One region of the Pseudoalteromonas sp. SCQQ13 genome, then DNA from elsewhere that is predicted to be linked to it. Evidence: predicted binding sites of a transcription regulator. Region 1 holds the regulator's gene; each other region holds the start of a gene.
The links. The regulator MetJ, encoded in region 1, represses methionine synthesis genes. The targets are predictions, from matches to a motif close to TAGACGTCTAGACGTCTA.
Positions count from the first base shown of each region.

Region 2: the regulator MetJ is predicted to act here: its motif matches at 1,883-1,900, upstream of metA (homoserine O-acetyltransferase MetA).
Region 3: the regulator MetJ is predicted to act here: its motif matches at 2,869-2,886, upstream of I6F41_RS05640 (methylenetetrahydrofolate reductase).
Region 4: the regulator MetJ is predicted to act here: its motif matches at 2,392-2,409, upstream of metK (methionine adenosyltransferase).

Region 1 is NZ_JADYXG010000002.1:319,577-324,598, reverse strand. Features, by position in the region: gene priA (primosomal protein N') at 1-367, opposite strand, end outside; gene rpmE (50S ribosomal protein L31) at 624-839, shown strand; gene I6F41_RS03170 (malic enzyme-like NAD(P)-binding protein) at 1,384-2,625, shown strand; gene metJ (met regulon transcriptional regulator MetJ) at 2,724-3,044, opposite strand; gene metB (cystathionine gamma-synthase) at 3,244-4,482, shown strand; gene I6F41_RS03155 (bifunctional aspartate kinase/homoserine dehydrogenase II) at 4,488-5,022, shown strand, end outside.
Region 2 is NZ_JADYXG010000009.1:142,196-147,217, forward strand. Features, by position in the region: gene I6F41_RS09350 (homocysteine S-methyltransferase family protein) at 1-880, opposite strand, end outside; gene metA (homoserine O-acetyltransferase MetA) at 870-1,817, opposite strand; gene ettA (energy-dependent translational throttle protein EttA) at 2,058-3,731, shown strand; gene I6F41_RS09365 (histone deacetylase family protein) at 3,818-4,726, shown strand; gene cyoE (heme o synthase) at 4,912-5,022, opposite strand, start outside.
Region 3 is NZ_JADYXG010000005.1:55,578-60,599, reverse strand. Features, by position in the region: gene I6F41_RS05650 (DEAD/DEAH box helicase) at 130-1,377, shown strand; gene I6F41_RS05645 (hypothetical protein) at 1,483-1,695, shown strand; gene I6F41_RS05640 (methylenetetrahydrofolate reductase) at 1,869-2,825, opposite strand; gene I6F41_RS05635 (M16 family metallopeptidase) at 3,097-5,022, shown strand, end outside.
Region 4 is NZ_JADYXG010000005.1:21,130-26,151, reverse strand. Features, by position in the region: gene I6F41_RS05515 (5-formyltetrahydrofolate cyclo-ligase) at 1-414, opposite strand, end outside; gene I6F41_RS05510 (hypothetical protein) at 435-986, opposite strand; gene metK (methionine adenosyltransferase) at 1,139-2,290, opposite strand; gene tkt (transketolase) at 2,594-4,585, shown strand; gene ppnP (pyrimidine/purine nucleoside phosphorylase) at 4,771-5,022, shown strand, end outside.

The sequences.
Region 1 (5,022 bases):
CTACCATATTAATGCTGGTTTTATCAGGCGATTCGCCTTGGCGTAGTGCGCTTGGCAATGCAATATGAATGGTTTCACCCAGCGGGTAGTAATAATAACGGGCAGTAAAGCGCAGTAACTCTATGTGCTCTGCAGATAAAATTGGCGTATCGTCGATAATTTCAAAAATTGCCTTTATTTTGTTTTCAGGCACTTCGGTTGTTGTTTTAAGCGCTAAAACCACGGCTACTTTACGTTGATTACCAAAGGGTACTAACACCCGCATTCCGGGTTTTAATGGCGCAGAAGCTTCACCAAGCTGGCTATCTACTTTATAATCAAAGGTGCGCGGTAGTGGAACTTTTATAGCAACTTCAACAAAATACATAGTAACTCAACTGTTAAAAAAATAATGGGGGAGGGCGTGCTAATACTTGGCCCTAATGTACTAAAAATACAGCTAAAAACCTACTACCAAATAACCTTGTTTACTCAAAATGGTTGTTTTTTTAGCAAAAATACTAATTAATGCTTGTGTGCTTGATGGTTGTTGGATAAAATCCGCCACCAATAAATTTGTTTTAACGACGTATGGTGCCAGACTCCGGGTTTGGAGAGCGATGCGGCCTTAACTAGAGGTTTCTATGAAAGAAGGTATTCACCCTAAGTACGAAGTAATTTCTGCAACTTGTTCATGTGGAAACGAATTCGAAACTAGCTCTACTCTGTGTAAAAATATTCACCTAGACGTTTGTTCTGCGTGTCACCCGTTTTACACTGGTAAGCAAAAGATTTTAGACACTGGCGGACGTGTTGATCGTTTCAACAAGCGTTTCGGTGCACTTGGTAGCAAAAAGTAATTATTGCTATTTAGTTAAAAAAAGCATCTTAGGATGCTTTTTTTATGCCTAAAAATCCTCTAACTTCCCCCTAACCTCGCTAGTTTTAAGTTTATTGCTTTTGCATAACTATTTCCTGTTCTTATTCTCGGTATGCATAAACCTTTGCAGACAAATGACCTAATATTCTCTATATTTTTAATAGCTAAATTTTAAACTCGGTTTCTAAAAGTAGCCAACATGAAGCTATGTGTTGTTAAAGCAGAATAAATAATCGCTTTTAGCTGATTTTATTCACATTTTAAAAACGCTGTTTTGTGAATAATACTTTTAACTAAAATAAGCTTGAAAAGTGCCTTTTAGCACAATTTATATTTATGAAAAGTAGCGATGTTTTTATCGAAGTTGCTGAAAATTCGCTTAAAATTAACAGATCTAGCATATAACAGGATAGACCTGATATTGCTTGGAATTTAAAAATAATAAGGGTATCGTACTTTAAGGCATGTTAAGTGTCGCTTTACTCCCTCTCACTTTAACTTAAATTGCAGGATATAATCGCGTTATGTCGGACTTTCGTGAACAAGCACTACATTATCACTCTCACCCCGTTCCAGGTAAAATCAGCATTGAGCTAACCAAGCCTGCAGAAACGGCTCATGATCTCGCTTTAGCTTATAGCCCCGGTGTAGCTGAGCCGGTGCGTGAAATTGCTGCTGACCCTGTAAATGCCTATAAGTACACAGGTAAAGGTAATTTGGTTGCAGTGATCACCAATGGTACTGCTATTTTAGGTTTAGGAAATTTAGGGCCTTTAGCGTCAAAACCGGTAATGGAAGGCAAGGCGTTGTTGTTTAAACGTTTTGCAGGCATTGACTCAATTGATATTGAAGTAAAACACCGCACCACCGAAGACTTTATAAATACTGTGGCTAATATTGCTGATACTTTTGGCGGTATTAACCTTGAAGATATTAAAGCACCAGAGTGTTTTGAAATTGAAAAGGCGCTTATTGAACGCTGTAGTATTCCTGTTTTTCATGATGATCAGCACGGCACGGCTATTGTAACGGCTGCAGGCATGATAAATGCGCTGGAAGTGCAAGGCAAAGATATTGAAGATGCAGTTATTGTATGTTTAGGTGCCGGCGCTGCAGCGATTGCTTGTATGGAGTTATTAATTAAGTGTGGTGCACTGCGTGAACATATTTATATGCTTGATCGTAAAGGTGTTATTCACACTCGCCGTGATGATTTAAACGAGTACAAACAGTTATTTGCTAACAATACCGATAAGCGTACATTACAAGATGTAATTGAAGATGCTGACGTATTTGTTGGTGTGTCGGGCCCTAACTTATTATCGGCCGATGATTTAAAATTAATGGCAGCAAAGCCAGTCGTATTTGCTTGTTCGAACCCAGATCCAGAGATTGATCCGGCACTGGCACACGGCGCACGAAGCGATTTAATTATGGCAACAGGGCGCTCAGATTACCCTAACCAAGTTAATAACGTGTTGTGTTTTCCGTTTATTTTCCGTGGTGCACTTGATGTGCGTGCTAGTGAAATTAACGATGAAATGAAAATTGCAGCAGTTGAAGCTATTCGTAGTATTGCCAAAGAGCCGGTTCCACCAGAAGTACTAAAAGCTGCCGGTGTCGATAAGCTAGCGTTTGGTGCAGAGTATATTATTCCTAAGCCTATGGACCCGCGTTTATTGCCGCGTATTGCTAAAGCAGTTGCATTAGCAGCCATTGCTTCAGGCGTAGCGCAAATAGAGCTGCCAGCAAACTATATGGAATAAGCAGCATTATGTTGCTCGGTATTAAGTTACTTCAGTGTAATTTATAGCCATAAAAAAACCTCAGCATGGCTGAGGTTTTTTTGTTTAAAAGCCGCTGTTTAGTCTTCGTTTAAAACAGGAACTTCTAAGCCCATTTCTTGCATTATTTTTTTCACTTCTTCAGGCACTTTTTCGGCGTTATCTTTACGTAAATCATCATCGTTAGGTAACGGTTGCCCAGTAAACGCATGCAAAAATGCTTCACATAATAGCTCGCTATTAGTTGCATGGCGTAAGTTATTAATTTGCCTACGGGTGCGTTCATCGGTTAGTACTTTTAATACATTTAGCGGGATCGAAACGGTGATCTTTTTAACTTGCTCTGATTTTTTCCCGTGTTCTGCGTATGGGTGAATATACTCGCCATTCCATTTTGCCATAAGATGTATCGTTGCCTCAGATTATTAATTGCTCACCCTACTAAAAAATAGCGCGAATATGCGTGAAATTCTATCGATTTAAACAAATTAGTCAAATACTTGTTGCACAGATGGCTAGGTGTTTAAATGTTTTGACTTCTTAAGTTGAATGAATTACTGTTTTAGACGTCTAAACATCTAAATAAAGCAGGTAATAAATATGAGTGAAAAAAATAAAGCGACAATTGCAGTTCGCAGTGGTGTCGATGCTGATAAGCACCATGGCGCGGTTGTGCCTCCGCTGTATTTATCAACCACTTATTCGTTTGCCGACTTTGATACAAAACGTCAATATGACTATGGCCGCAGTGGTAATCCAAATCGTGATACTTTAGCCCAAGCACTCAGCGAACTCGAAGGTGGTGCTCGCGGCATTATTACTGCAACAGGAATGGCTGCCGTACATTTAGCCACTCAGCTGCTTAATAGTGACGATACGTTAGTGATCCCCCATGATTGTTATGGCGGCAGCTATCGCTTATTTACCTCATTACAAAAGCGCGGCCTATTAAAACTCGAAGTGTTAGATTTAACTAAACCAGAAAGTTTGCAGCAAATTTTAGTAATCAAACCTAAGTTAATTTGGATAGAAACCCCTAGTAACCCTATTTTACGTTTAACTGATATTAAAGCAGTAACCGATATTGCGAAACAATGCGGTGCTTTGGTAGCCGCAGATAACACTTTTTTATCGCCTGCATTACAAAACCCGATTAAATTTGGCGTTGATATTGTGGTGCACTCAACCACTAAGTACATAAATGGCCACTCAGACGTGGTTGGCGGTGCGGTTATTGCTGCAACTGACGAACTAGGTGAAGAACTGGCTTGGTGGGCAAATAATATTGGTATAACGGGGGCACCGTTTGATAGTTACTTAACTTTGCGTGGCTTGCGTACTTTAAATGTACGCTTACGGCAGCATCAAGAAAATGCCTTAGCTATTGCTAAGTACCTTGAAAGCTCAAAATTTGTTAGCCAAGTATATTACCCGGGGCTAGAGTCGCATCCACAACATGAATTGGCTAAAGCACAGCAACTTGGTTTTGGTGGCATGGTTAGTTTTGACATTAAAGGTGATGTAAATGACGCAGCTGCATTTTTAACAAACCTTAAAACATTTAGCTTAGCTGAATCTTTAGGTGGCGTAGAGAGCTTAATATGCCACCCAGCAACAATGACGCATGCAGGAATGGAAGCCGAGGCTCGTTTAGCCGCTGGCGTTGGCGATACGCTTATTCGTGTGTCGGTAGGTATTGAAGATGTAGCAGATTTATTAGCAGACTTTGATCGGGTATTTAATTTAGTGCAACCAGGTCAGCACAATAACGCAGGTAAAGCAGGTGCTAGCGCAAGTAGTAATGTTAAATTGAGCGCTGCTCACCCGGCGTTGTGGTAATTAATATGACTAATAATATTCATAAATTTGGTGGTTCGAGTTTAAGCTCAGCCGAGCGCTATAAAAGCGTTGCAAAAATAATTTTAGGGCAAGCTCAGCCCGGTGATTGTGTAGTGGTATCGGCTGCAGGAAAAACCACAGATACATTAGTAAAACTGTGGCAAAGTTATCAGCAGCACGATACTCAAGCGCTCGCTGATATTGTATTGCAATTAAACAATCATCAAAGTGATTTAATAACGCAGCTACTGCAGGGCGATTTAAAGCGCAGCGCCTTAACCACTCTAAATGAAGAGCTAAGTTTAGTTGCTAAATTAGCGAGTACTGAGCAGTTGCAAGAAGCGGCGCTACTCGCCCATGGTGAGTTGTGGTCAGCTCGTTTGCTCGCAGCGTATTTACAGCAACTTAATGTTGCTGCATGCATGCAAGACGCAAGAGGCTTGTTTACGCTAAGTGATGGACAATTATTGCATAGCCAAAATACGCAGCAGTGTAGTGAGCTTATTAGCCAGCACAAAATTAACGTGGTAACAGGGTTTA
Region 2 (5,022 bases), on a different contig from region 1:
GGTCGTAGCCACCAAATTCGTTAGGCAAGCCTGCATTTGGATGCACAGAGGTAAAGGTTTCGCATACACGCGACAACTCTTGCACATATTGGCGCAGTAAATCTGGGCCTAAGGCGCAGTTAAGGCCTATAGAAAGCGGTTTAATATGGCGAATAGAGTTATAAAAGGCTTCGGTAGTTTGCCCCGAAAGCGTACGCCCAGAGGCATCGGTAATAGTGCCGGAGATCATAACTGGTAATGTGCGCCCTGCTTGCTCAAACGCTTCCTCTACTGCAAACGATGCAGCTTTAGCATTGAGGGTATCGAATATGGTTTCGATTAAAATAATATCGGCGCCACCTTCCATCAGTGCCAAGGTCGATTCTACATAGGCAGTAACTAAACGATCAAAGGTAACATTACGATAACCCGGATCGTTTACATCGGGCGACAATGAACAAGTTTTTGATGTTGGCCCAAGTACGCCCGCTACATAACGTGGTTTTTCGGGTGTTTTAGCACTAAACTCATCGCAAAGTAGCCGTGCCAATTTTGCCGACTCTAGGTTTATTTCACGGCTTAGATTAGCCATGTCGTAATCTTCCATCGAAATGGTGGTGGAGTTAAAGGTATTGGTTTCGATAATATCGGCACCGGCAGCTAAAAAGCTACGATGAATATCGGTAATTATTTTAGGCTGCGTAAGGCTTAGTAAATCGTTATTACCGCGAATAAGTACATGCCAATCTTTAAAGCGCTCACCGCGATAGTCTTGCTCTTCTAATTGGTGTGCTTGGATCATAGTGCCCATAGCGCCGTCTAAAATTAAAATTCGCTCTTTTAACGCTGCACTTAGTTCGTCGTGCTTATTTTGGTCATTATTAAGAGGGTTATTCGGCATAGTTGTTAGTCCTTACGTCTTGGCTAACTAAATTAATATCATAGGGTGTAGTTTGGTACACGTAATAATTTAACCAGTTCGAAAAAAGTAAAAAAGCATGGCTTTGCCACGTTTTTGAAGGTTGTTTAGTTGCATCATCATCTGGAAAGTAATTTTCGGGTTTGGGCGCATTGTCGCTTTTTTCGCAATCGCGTTGGTATTCAGCTTTTAACGAGTCGGCGTCATACTCTGGGTGGCCGGTAATAAACACTTGGCTGCCCGACTTATTTTTAACTAAGTAAGCACCTACTTTCTTAGAACCCGCTAGCACGACTAGTTCATTGCAAGCATTTATTTTATTTACATCTACATGGCCATAACGCGAATGCGGTACTAAAAAGGTGTCGTCAAAGCCGCGCGTTAACGCCCCATGTTCAAAATAACATTGGTGCGTAAATACGCCACACAGTTTATCGGTTTTTAAATCGCGCTTTATTTTATAATGATGATAAAGCGCTGCATGCGCTGCCCAACACGAAAAAAGTGTAGACGTAACATGCTGCTCAGCCCAATCTAAAATTGCGGTAAACTCATCCCAGTAAGCTACATCCTGGTACTCTAAATGCGCTAGCGGCGCGCCGGTAACTATTAATGCATCGTAGTTATTGTTTTTTACTTCTGAAAAATAACGATAAAAGGTGTCTAGGTGCTGCTCTGAATTACTGCTACTGCGATGAGTGTCTAGACGCAGTAGTTCTACATTTACTTGCAAGGGCGAATTGGCAAGCAAACGAATAAACTGTACTTCGGTTTCAACTTTATTAGGCATTAAATTAAGAATAGCCAAACGCATGGGGCGAATTTCTTGCGTTTTTGCACGAGTTTGTGGCATTACAAATACGTTTTCTTGGCGCAGGCGAGCAATAGCTGGTAGCTCGTCTTTTACTGTAATTGGCATCCTTTTACTCCTATTCATCAAAACCGAAAACTTATTATGAACAGATAAGAAAAAATATCAACCAATAGATGTATAGATGTCTAAATATCCAAATGAAATTTTTTCATCCTATTTTATAATCGTTTTTGCGCACTTTATAGTTTGTTTGTCGGTTTAAAATTGGCCATTCGTTGACTGCCTCACCCGTCAACCACTACAATAGAGCATTGTAATTTTTATTATTATTTGAAGGTTTTTTCCATGGTTTTACCTGATAAATTTATATTCTCGATGAGTCGAGTTTCTAAGGTTGTGCCACCTAAGCGCACTATCTTAAAAGACATCTCGTTACACTTTTTCCCGGGCGCTAAAATTGGTGTGCTTGGTTTAAACGGCTCTGGTAAATCAACATTGCTACGTATTATGGCCGGTGTTGACCAAGACTTTGAAGGTGATGCCTTTCCACAACCAGGCACTAAAATTGGTTACTTACCGCAAGAACCTGTTTTAGACGAAAGCAAAACCGTACGCGAAATCGTTGAGCAAGCTGTTGGCGAAGTTAAATACGCGCTTAAACGCCTTGACGAAGTGTATAACGAATACGCCATGGAAGACGCTGACTTTGACGCACTTGCAAAAGAGCAAGGCGAGCTTGAAGCGGTTATTCAAGCGCACGATGGTCACAACATAGACAACGTTTTAGAGCGCGCTGCCGATGCACTACGTTTACCTGAGTGGGATGCTAAAATTGAGCACCTTTCGGGTGGTGAACGCCGCCGTGTTGCTATATGCCGACTGTTACTTGAAAAACCAGACATGCTTATTCTCGATGAGCCAACTAACCACTTAGACGCTGAGTCGGTTGCCTGGTTAGAGCGCTTCTTACACGATTACGAAGGCACAGTTGTGGCGGTAACGCATGACCGTTACTTCCTAGATAATGTAGCAGGTTGGATTTTAGAGCTTGACCGTGGTGAAGGTATTCCATGGGAAGGTAACTACTCTTCGTGGTTAGAGCAAAAAGATGCGCGCCTACAACAAGAGCAAAAATCTGAAAAAGCACGTCAAAAGTCAATTGCGCAAGAGCTTGAATGGGTTCGTTCAAACCCTAAAGGCCGCCAAGCTAAGTCAAAAGCACGTATGGCGCAGTTTACCGAAATGCAGCAGTCTGATTATCAAAAACGTAACGAAACCAACGAAATGTTTATTCCGCCTGGCCCACGTTTAGGGGATCAAGTGCTTGAAATAACTAACTTACGTAAAAGCTTTGGCGACCGTGTATTAATCGACGATTTAAGCTTTAGCATGCCAAAAGGTGCCATTGTGGGCATTATTGGTGCTAACGGCGCGGGTAAATCAACACTGTTTAAAATGATCAGCGGCGAGCAACAGCAAGACAGCGGCAACATCACCATAGGTGAAAGCGTACACATTGCAACGGTTGATCAGTTCCGTGACGGTATGGACGAAAGCAAAACTGTTTTCCAAGAAATATCAGACGGGCAAGACGTACTTAAAATTGGTAATTTTGAGTTCCCAAGCCGTGCTTACGTTAGCCGTTTTAACTTTAAAGGTAACGATCAGCAAAAATTTGTTAAAGACCTATCGGGTGGTGAACGTAACCGTTTACACCTTGCTAAGTTATTAAAAGCTGGCGGTAACGTGTTACTACTCGATGAGCCAACTAACGACTTGGACGTTGAAACACTACGTGCACTAGAAAACGCTATTTTAGAGTTTCCTGGTTGTGTAATGTGTATATCGCATGACCGTTGGTTCCTTGACCGTATTGCTACACATATTTTAGATTACCGCGACGAAGGCCAAATTAACTTCTTTGATGGTAACTACACTGAGTACGAAGAGTGGCTTAAAAAGACGTTAGGTGCTGAGGCAACTCAACCTAAGCGTATTAAGTACAAAAAGATTGGTTAATAGCTAATTTTAAGCTCTAGGCAATAATTAAGCCCTGCATTTATGTAGGGCTTTTGTTTTATAACTATAACTACAAATAGAATTTTATGACCCTAAATCCTCACTTGCCGTTAGTTTATCATCCTAATTACTCGTTTAGCTTTGATCCTAAACATCGCTTTGTAATGAGTAAATTTGCACATTTATACCAGCACGTTAAGCAGTTAGGATTAGTTGGCGATAACTTAGTACAGCCGTTATTAGGTACGCCAGAGGCACTAGAATTAGTACACTGCGAAAACTATATTCACGACCTATATCATAATCAATTAGACGAAAAAGCCATGCGCCGTATTGGTCTACCTTGGTCAAAAGAGCTAATGGCGCGTACCTTTACAGCCCCACAAGGTACACTACAAACCGCTCGCTTAGCCCTTAAACACGGTATGGCATGCCATTTAGCAGGCGGTACACACCACGCGCATACTGATTTTGGCTCAGGCTATTGCATGGTTAACGACTTGGCTTTTACTACGCAAACATTAATTGAGTCGGGTGAGGTTACTAATGTACTTATTTTTGATTTAGACGTACATCAAGGCGATGGCACCGCGGCCATGCTGCAACATCAGCCTTATGCGTATACCTGCTCGATTCATTGCGAAAAAAACTTTCCGTTTCGTAAATCCCCTAGCGATTTAGATATTGGTTTAACTAACAATATGCAAGACGCTGAGTATTTAGGCATAGTTGACGACACCCTACAATTTTTGCTCAAAGAGCTAAACCCCGATTTAGTGCTGTACGATGCGGGAGTTGATGTGTGGCAACAAGACGGTTTAGGCAAACTCGATATTAGCTGGCAAGGTATAGAGCAGCGCGACCATCTCGTACTTAAACGCTGCCTTGAGCACAACACTCCGGTAGCTACGGTTATTGGCGGCGGTTACGACAGAGATCACCAGCGTTTAGCTCAGCGTCATGGCATTGTAGTTGAGCAAGCAGCACGTTTTTAATAGTTTTAGAGTTTTGGTATAAATACATATTGCAGCGGGCGTTAAAACGAAAAAAGGCTCCTCGAATATCTCAGAGCCTTTGTTAACTTTGGAATTAACTCGGTACTATTAACTCGGTACTATTAACTCGGTACTATTAACTAGGTGTATTAACTAGGTATGGTTAAATTAACCGCGACTTAAACTTAATTCAGGGCTAGTAACTGCGGCGCTATGCTTTGATAATCTACCGCCATAGCAATACTAAGTGCAGTAATATTAATAATTGAAAACGCGAACACTTGACGCGCCCAGCC
Region 3 (5,022 bases), on a different contig from region 1:
TTAGCGCCTTTTTTATTGGCACAAATAAAAGCAGATAAATACGATTAAATAGTTTTCTCAAGCACTCTAATTTACGGCATGAGTGAATATGAGTACAATAGCGCTCTTTGTCATTTTAAAGCTAAGCCTATGTCTGCCACTACGTTCTCATCACTTAATCTCGACCCGTTGTTATTAACTGCGATTGAGCAAAATAATTACACTCAACCTACCGCAATTCAGATTAAAACCATCCCGCCTATTTTAGCGGGCAGTGATGTAATGGGCAGTGCACAAACTGGCACAGGTAAAACCGCAGCGTTTGTACTACCACTGCTACACAAACTTTTAAACACCCCTAAAAAAGATGAGCCAGGTGTTGCTCGCGTGGTAATTTTAACGCCAACTCGCGAACTTGCTCAGCAAGTATTTGCCAGCTTTGAAAAATATGCCCAAGGCACCAATATTAAAGGGGCATTAGCGTATGGCGGCGCAAGCATAGGCCCACAAATAAAAGCCCTAAAAGATGCGCAAGTAATAGTAGCCACCCCGGGGCGCTTACTCGATCATATTGTTAAAGGCAGTGTGGTGCTTTCAAGTGTTGACTCACTGGTGTTTGATGAAGCCGATCGTATGCTTGATATGGGGTTTATTGACGAAATTAAACGTATATTGCGCCATATTCCAGGCGATCGCCAAACTTTGTTATTTTCGGCGACTTTTGATGACAGCGTATTTGCGCTTAGTAAAAAACTACTTAAAAACCCAGAATTAGTTGAAGTTGATAAACGCAACTCAGCAGCAGTTGAGGTTGAGCAAGTAATTTACTCAGTAGACGAGGATCGCAAGCGCGAGCTGGTATCGCACATGATCGGCATGAAAAATTGGCGCCAAGTGCTTATTTTTACCCGCACCAAACAAATGGCCGACCAACTGGCTAAAGAAATGTGTAAAGACGGTTTAAAAACCGAGTCAATCCATGGTGATAAATCACAAGGCGCACGCGACCGTGCACTACAAAACTTTAAAGAAGGCATTACCCGTGTATTAGTTGCTACCGATGTAGCCGCACGTGGCTTAGATATTCCAACACTTAGATTTGTAATTAACTTTGAACTGCCATACATAGCCGAAGACTACGTACATCGCATTGGCCGTACAGGTCGCGCTGGTGAGCAAGGGCTTGCAATGTCGCTAGTAAGTATTGACGAGCAATGGTTACTTGAAGAAATAGAAGTACTGTTAGATACCCGCTTAACGCCACAGTGGCTAGCAGGCTACGAGCCAGATCCAAACAAAAAGCCAAAAGATAACCGCAAAAACACCAATAAATCACGAAAAGACCGCGATAAAAAACGCATTACAGGACAAAGAGAGCCAAGTAGAAGACGTAAATAACAGTTTTTTAGTTTTGACTTTCAATTGTCAGTGAAATAATACGACCCCGAAAAATAGCCGCGGGGTTGTATTAGGCTAAATTTAGCATTTAAAAGGAATTAATTTATGAACAAAGTTACTAAAACATGGTTGCTGTATTCAGGCATAGGTTTAGTTTTATCGCTGGCAATAATAAGTTTATTAGATATTTTTATCAGCTTTAGGTTTATATCTAACGAAGGAGTTATTTTTGGTGTTATGTGCGCTGCTATGGGAGCTGCGTTAAAAAGCTATTCAGGGCAAAAGGTTAGTAACAAAAGCGGCCAGCAACAAAAGTAAACATAGTTAATATTGATAATAAAGCGCAAAATGCATTTAGCACATAACTGCTAATTTCCCCTTACCTTTAACTAAATACGTTACTTCTCAAATTTAAAATAAAAAAAGGCAAGCTATAAGGCTTGCCAAAGAGTGTAACTAATTAATCTGGTTTTGTATTAAATGCTTAGCCCTTAAGCTATTAACTTTTCAGCTAGATTTAATTCCATGGTGGCTTTTAATAAGCGGTATAAGTTAATTGATGCGTCAATTTCTTCTTTACGGTTAGTTAAGCTTTCTATATTTAAGCCCAGCGGCACGTTTAAATGCGCACAGCTTTTAAGTATTAAATCGAGATTTTCGCGGCAAATACGTACCGATTCACTCAGCGTATTGTTCGCATCAAGCATGCGCCATTTAGTGGCCTCTGGCACTGAGATCCCCAACCATTGCATAAACTCTAAGGTTTTTTCGCCGCCGCACGGAGTAAAAGTTAAAATAAGGCGCTTAGGCTCAAGCCCTTGTGCTTTACAACTACGTGCATAGCTAGTTATTAACTCTATTGTTGCTTGTGCGTCGTAAACCGCTTGCGAAATAAAGAACTTACAGCCTTGAGCGGTTTTTTCTATTAGGCGCTCGTGTTCATTACGTTTATTAGAATGACGCTCTGCAATAGTAACGCCGCCTAAAAAGAAGTCATCAGATTGCTCTGCCAGCGTTTTATACGCATCTGGTAGGCTTAGTTTTATATCGCCTATCGATGATGGGCTACCTACTAAAACAATATTTTTTAAATCGTAGTCGTTTTTAGTTTCACTTAGCCAATCTTTAAACTCGTTCGCACTGCGTTGCGCCACACTTTTATAGGTAATTACATCAAGGTGCGATAAGCCACGTAATAGGTTGCTGTATTCACGTGGATCGACAGTTTGCCTAAATGGAAACGGACGCGCTTGATTAGTACGGCTGCTTTCGTCTTGAATGTCGTAAATTATTACGCCGTCGTATTCAATTTCGTGTAGGCGACCCAATAGCTTTTCTGCAATGGTTTTTAGTTGCGCTTTATCGGTACCAATTTTTGGCGGCGTAGTACCAATAAGGTATACGCCTTGATTGCTATCTTCTATTTTCTCTTGAAGTGATAAAGCCATAATCCTCATTCCAGCTTAGTTTGTTACGATGGAATTAATATAGCAGCCATTTAGATGGCTAGATAGCTTTATTTAATGAAAGTTTTTCAATCGTAGTGAGGTTTATTCATACAAGCTCGTTACCAATTAGTAAATTTGATACAGTTGTTTACATAATAACAACGCTTTAGGCTCTTATTATTGGCGGCTTTGCGGCATAATCAGATGGTACTTTTTATTAAACTAGCTCAACGTTTAGCGATTAAAATTGATTGCTATAAAAGGAAAAACAATGAAATTTAAATTTTTAGCAACCAGTTTAGCGGTATCGCTGGCACTGTCGGGTTGCGCTATTGAACAAAATCAAACGAGCCAAGCAGTAACACAACAACAAACAAACACTACGGGCGAGGGCGTTTTTTCACAAGACTACTTACTAGAAGAGCTTGAAAATGGCTTGCGCGTTATGGTGGTTAAAACCGATTACCCTGATGTAGTCTCGTTGCAAATTCCTGTATCGGTAGGATCACGTAATGAAACGCAAGCGGGTAAAACGGGCTTTGCGCATTTTTTTGAACACATGATGTTTAAAGGCTCTGAAAAATTTCCTGAGGCCGTGTATTCAAGTATTTTAAAAAATTCTGGCGTTGATAACCGCGCTTACACCACCAACGATTACACTAACTATCATTTAAACTTTTCAAAGCAGCATCTTGATAAAGTACTTGAACTTGAAGCTGATATTTTTCAAAATTTAACCTATACCGAAGAGCAATTTAGAACCGAAGCGCAAACGGTAAAAGGCGAGTACTTAAAAAATAATGCCAGCCCAGTGCGTAAATTACTTAGCGCAGTACGCGAAGAGGCCTTTGAGCAACACACTTATAAACACACCACTATGGGCTTTTTTAAAGACATAGAAGCCATGCCTGATCAAATGGCTTATGGTAAAGAATTTTTTGCCAAATTTTATAAGCCCGAATATGTATCACTTGTAATTGTGGGTGATGTAGACCCAAAAGCCACTATGGCTATGGTTAAAAAACACTGGGGTGCGTGGAAAAAGGGTGACTATGTTGCCGACATTAAAGCAGAGCCAACACAGCAAGCGCCAAAATATAGTCATCAACAAAACCCAGGCTTACCAGGGCATTGGTTATTAGTATCGTATAAAGGCACTGCGTGGGAGCCGGCTAAAAAAGACAGAGCTGCGCTTGATTTACTCTCGCAGCTTTATTTTTCAAACAACTCAGATTTATACCAAGAGCTAGTGGTAGATAAACAAATTGCCAGCCAAATGTTTAGCTATAATCCAGAAACCAAAGATCCGGGTTTACTGCATGTATTTGTAAAAGTAGAAAAAGCAGACGATTTAGCCAAAGTACGCGATGCAATCAATCGTACCTACGCCCAAGCGCGTACTGAGTTAGTAGATAGCCAAAAACTCAGCGACTTAAAATCTAACCTTAAATACAGCTTTATAAATGGTTTAGATTCGTCGCAAGCAATTGCTGCAACCCTTGCAAGCTATATGCATTTTGAGCGTGACCCTAGGGTAATAAACCAGCTATATAAAACCTCAGATGAAATAACAGCTGAAGATATTAAAGCAATTGCTAACAAGTATTTTGTTGATAATGCACGCACTACCGTGACTATGTCGGCACTTGATAAAGCGCCAAATTTTGAGCAAGAGGTTGATTTAAACGCACTGGTTGCAAAACTGGAGCAAGCACCTCAGGCTGCTGCATTTAAAGTACTAGATAAAACTAACAGCTCGCCATTAATCGACGTTAACTTTTTATTCAATACCGGGGCTGCTGCTGACCCGCAAGGTAAAAAAGGCCTTGGCGCATTAACTGCAGCTATGCTGGCGCAAGGTGGCTCACAATCAACAAGCTATAAAGATATTAAACAAGCACTTTATCCGCTGGCAGGTAGCTTTGGTTATCAAATAGATAAAGAAATGCTGTCGTTTCAAGGGCGTATTCATAAAGATAACGCTGCTAAGTGGTATGCATTAGTGAGCGATCAGTTACTTAATCCCGGTTTTAGAGAAGATGACTTTAAGCGCCTTAAAAAAGAGCTAATTGACGGTATTAAATCGGGCTTAAAAGCATCTAACGATGAAGAACTAGGTAAAGAAGTACTCTACAGCGCGCTTTACAAAGGCCATCCTTATGAAAGCTACAACTATGGTGATATTTCAGATTTAGAA
Region 4 (5,022 bases), on a different contig from region 1:
ATTACCTTGGTTATCAAATGCCACTAATGGCATAAGTAGGTAATCAAGCTCTGGTAACGGGCATATTTGAGTACAATTGAGCTTAGGTTCCAAGATACCATAGCGGTTTGCCTTCATGGGTGAGTTTTTTTCATAACGCTGAAATAGTAAATTAGCCCCGTTAAAGGGGTGAATTACAGGCAGGTAAAGGGTGTGCCCTTTATCCCATAATTCATTAATTAACAATGAGGTATCTAATTCGCCGTCGTTACTAAAATAAATGGCAATATGTTCTTTTTTAGTGTTTTTTTTGCCATTTAAGTATTGAATAAAATTCACTTTTAGCGATTGGGCGGCAATTAATTGTTGGTTACTTGATAAATTATTACGCAGTTCGCGGACAGACGCTCTTATTGTTGCACGTTTATTGCTCACTTTAGGATTTCACCCCGTAATTAAAAAGAGAATAAGTTAGGGACGGTTAAATATATTGCTAATAAAATAAGCAAAGTAACCACAGTTGCTATGAGTGAATATAACAACACATTACTGCGTTTTTGCAGTGGTGTGAGCAACTCATCATCAAGCATAAGATCATCGTCTTGCCACTCTATGTGTTCATCGGTAATTGGTGTGGCTTCAACCTCGGGTAGGCGCTGTTCAAGCTCGTCTAGTTTTTCTTCAAGGCGAATTAAGCTACTGGTAATGTAATCAAGCGCATCAAAAATTCTGTCATCGCGCTGGCTACTCGTTGCACTTGCCAGTTGAGTATTTTGATTAGGGTTGGTAACAGCCTGCAGCTTACTTTTAATACCTAAGCTGGCAAGTAGTTTGGCTTGCTTTAGGGCTTTGTCTTTATTGCTTGGCACAAATAGCGGTTTACCATTAAAAAAAAGCGACACTTTTTCATTTGATGTTTTTAATTTAGTAGCAAGCATGGCAGTAACAGCTTTGCTGTCAACGCCCTCAGCGAGTCCTACAAAGGTAACACGAAAGTTGTCGGCCATTTTTAATTCCCTAAGCTTTTATAGTAAAACGAGTATATACCGAAAGTGCAAAACAATTCGAGAGTGATTTATGTTTCACGGCTTGAATAATAAGCTTTAGATATAAAAACGACCCTTAAAAGGGCCGTTTATATTTTTAATAGTATGTTGGCTTAAAGACCAGCAGCAGCGCGAAGTGCTTCTGCTTTATCAGTACGCTCCCAAGGGAACTCTTCACGACCAAAGTGGCCGTAAGCCGCCGTTGGAAGGTAGATAGGGCGCTCTAAATCAAGCATTTTAATTAAACCGTAAGGGCGCAAGTCAAAGTGCTCACGAATAAGCTCAATTAAACGGCTTTCTTCTAGTTTGCTGGTACCAAAGGTTTCTACGCTTATAGACGTAGGCTCTGCAATACCAATAGCGTACGATACTTGTAGCTCACACTTATCAGCAAGGCCAGCAGCAACAATGTTTTTAGCAACATAACGTGCAGCATAGGCAGCACTACGGTCAACTTTTGATGGATCTTTACCAGAGAAAGCACCGCCACCGTGACGAGCCATGCCGCCGTAGGTATCTACAATGATTTTACGACCGGTTAAGCCACAATCGCCCATTGGTCCGCCAATTACAAAGCGACCTGTTGGGTTAATAAAAAACTTAGTCGCGCTAGTAATTAGCTCAGCAGGAAGTACCGGCTTGATGATAGTTTCCATCACCGCTTCGATTAAATCTTTTTGTGAAATATCTTCGCTGTGCTGCGTAGAAAGTACAACAGCATCAATACCTACTGGCTTGCCGTTTTCGTATGCAAACGTAACTTGTGATTTTGCATCTGGGCGTAACCAGTTAAGCTCGCCGCTTTTACGAACCTGTGCTTGGCGCTGCACTAAACGGTGTGAGTAGGTAATAGGAGCAGGCATTAGTACTTCAGTTTCGTTACATGCGTAACCAAACATTAAGCCTTGATCGCCAGCGCCTTGTTCTTCTGGGCTAGTACGGTCAACACCTTGGTTAATGTCAGGAGACTGTTTACCAATAGTGTTTAAAATTGCACATGAATCTGCATCAAAACCCATATCTGAATTAGTGTAGCCAATGTCGCGAATTGTTTTACGTGTAATTTCTTCGATATCAACCCATGCGCTAGTAGTGATTTCACCACCAACCATAACCATACCGGTTTTTACGTAAGTTTCACACGCAACTCGGGCATGAGAATCTTGCTCAAGGATAGCATCAAGTACCGCATCAGAGATTTGATCGGCGATTTTATCCGGATGACCTTCAGAAACAGATTCAGAAGTAAATAAATGTTTTGCCATTGTATTTCTGCTCACAAATATTGCGCTTCACAAACGTCGGTATTAGCGCTTAAAAATTAAGGGGCGTATTTTATCGAAAACAAAACATCTTGCATAGTGTTTTTACGCCTAGACGTCTAAATAAAATATTTAATAACTTTTCGGTCTCAAAAAATATTCATAATGACCTATTATTATGGGTTTTTAATTGCACACCGCCCCTACAATAAGTAAGAATGGACTATACACTAGTCGCCAAGTTATACGGCGGCATAATCGAATACATAAATACCCGCGCAAAAATATATTAAGGTAGGAGAATTCATGCCATCTCGCAAAGAACTTGCAAATGCTATTCGTGTCTTGTCAATGGACGCAGTACAAAAGGCCAAATCTGGTCATCCTGGAGCCCCTATGGGCATGGCAGATATCGCAGAAGTATTATGGCGCGATTATCTAAAACATAACCCAACAAACCCAGAGTGGGCTGACCGAGATCGCTTTATATTATCGAACGGCCACGGTTCAATGCTTATTTATTCTTTATTACATTTAACGGGTTATGATTTACCGTTAGACGAAATTAAAAACTTCCGTCAAATGCATTCAAAAACACCTGGTCACCCAGAGTACGGTTATGCACCAGGAATCGAAACTACTACCGGCCCGTTAGGTCAAGGGATCACTAACGCAGTAGGTATGGCAATTGCCGAAAAAGCGCTAGCTGCACAGTTTAACCGTGAAGGTCACGATATTGTTGATCACTTTACCTATGCATTTATGGGCGACGGCTGCTTAATGGAAGGTATTTCTCATGAAGCTGGTTCACTTGCAGGCACATTAGGTCTGGGTAAACTTGTTGCATTTTGGGATGACAACGGCATTTCAATCGATGGCGAAGTAGAAGGTTGGTTTACCGATGATACGCCAGCTCGCTTTAAAGCATACGGTTGGCATGTAATTAGCGGTGTTGATGGCCACGACAGCGATGCTATAAGTGCTGCAATCGCAGAAGCTAAAAGTGTTACCGATAAGCCATCACTAATTTGTTGTAAAACAATTATTGGTTACGGCTCACCTAATAAGTCGGGTAGCCACGACTGCCATGGTGCACCACTTGGTGAGGACGAAATTAAAGCGTCTCGCGAATTTTTAGGTTGGACTGGCGATGCATTCGAAATCCCTGCAGACATTTATGCACAATGGGATAGCAAAGAAAAAGGTCAACAGCTTGAATCAAGCTGGGATGAAAAATTTGCAGCATACGCAAAAGCATACCCAGAGCTAGCGTCAGAATACAAGCGTCGTATTAACAACGAACTGCCTGGCGATTGGGCTGAAAAATCTCAAGCGTACATTGAAGAGCTGCAAGCAAACCCTGCAAACCCTGCATCGCGTAAAGCGTCGCAAAATGCATTAAATGCATTTGGCCCGTTATTACCAGAATTTATGGGTGGCTCAGCCGATTTAGCTGGCTCAAACTTAACAATTTGGGATGGCTCTAAAGGCTTAACACGCGACGATGCAAGCGGTAACTACATTTACTACGGTGTACGTGAGTTTGGTATGTCGGCAATTATGAATGGTATTGCGCTGCATAAAGGCTTTATTCCTTACGGTGCTACGTTCTTAATGTTTGTTGAATATGCAAAAAATGCCGTACGTATGGCTGCATTAATGAAGCAACCAAGCATTTTTGTATACACGCACGATTCAATTGGTTTAGGTGAAGATGGTCCAACTCACCAACCAGTAGAGCAAATTGCTAGCATGCGTTTAACGCCTAACTTATACAACTGGCGCCCATGTGACCAAGTGGAGTCGGCAATTGCATGGCAACAAGCTATTGAGCGTAAAGACGGTCCTACATCACTAATCTTTACTCGCCAAGGTTTAGAGCAACAAGCACGTAACGCACAGCAACTGAGCGACGTTAAAAAGGGTGGTTACATCCTTAGCTGCGACGGCAATCCAGAGCTTATTTTCATTGCAACGGGTTCTGAAGTGCAACTAGCACAAGATTCTGCAAGCGAACTACGCAAGCAAGGTAAAAAGGTACGTGTTGTATCTATGCCGTGTACTGATGCTTTTGAAACGCAAAGCGCAGCATACAAAGAAAGTGTATTGCCAGCATCTGTTTCACGCCGCGTAGCAGTAGAAGCAGGTATTGCTGATTACTGGTACAAGTACGTTGGCCTAAATGGCGCAGTAGTAGGTATGACTACCTTTGGTGAGTCAGCGCCTGCAGGTGAGCTGTTTGAGCACTTTGGCTTTACTGTTGAGAACATAGTAAACAAAGCAAACGAACTTTTTTAATCGCCTTTGATTAAATAAAGTAAGCAATTGAAAAACCCGCATATGTTGCGGGTTTTTTTATGCCCGAATATGAAACAACTTCACTTAAAGCAATACTGCTTTCCTTGCAAGAAAGTAAGCTATCAGGCAAGGTAGTGCGATAAAATTTATAAATAAAAATCTTAAATTATTAGCAGGAGCTAAATATGTCAAAGTTCGAAAATGTTAGTGTAATTAAAAAAGCCAATGTGTATTTTGATGGCAAAGTGTCAAGCCGAACCGTTTTATTAGGCAGTGGTGAAGCAAAAACATTAGGCTTTATGCAACCAGGTGAGTTTGTGTTCGACACTAACCAAAAAGAATGTATGGAATTATTAGCAGGGCAGTGGGATATTTTATTGCCAGGTGAAAGCGAGTGGAAAACATTTAATGCGGGCGAATCATTTAATGTTGATGCA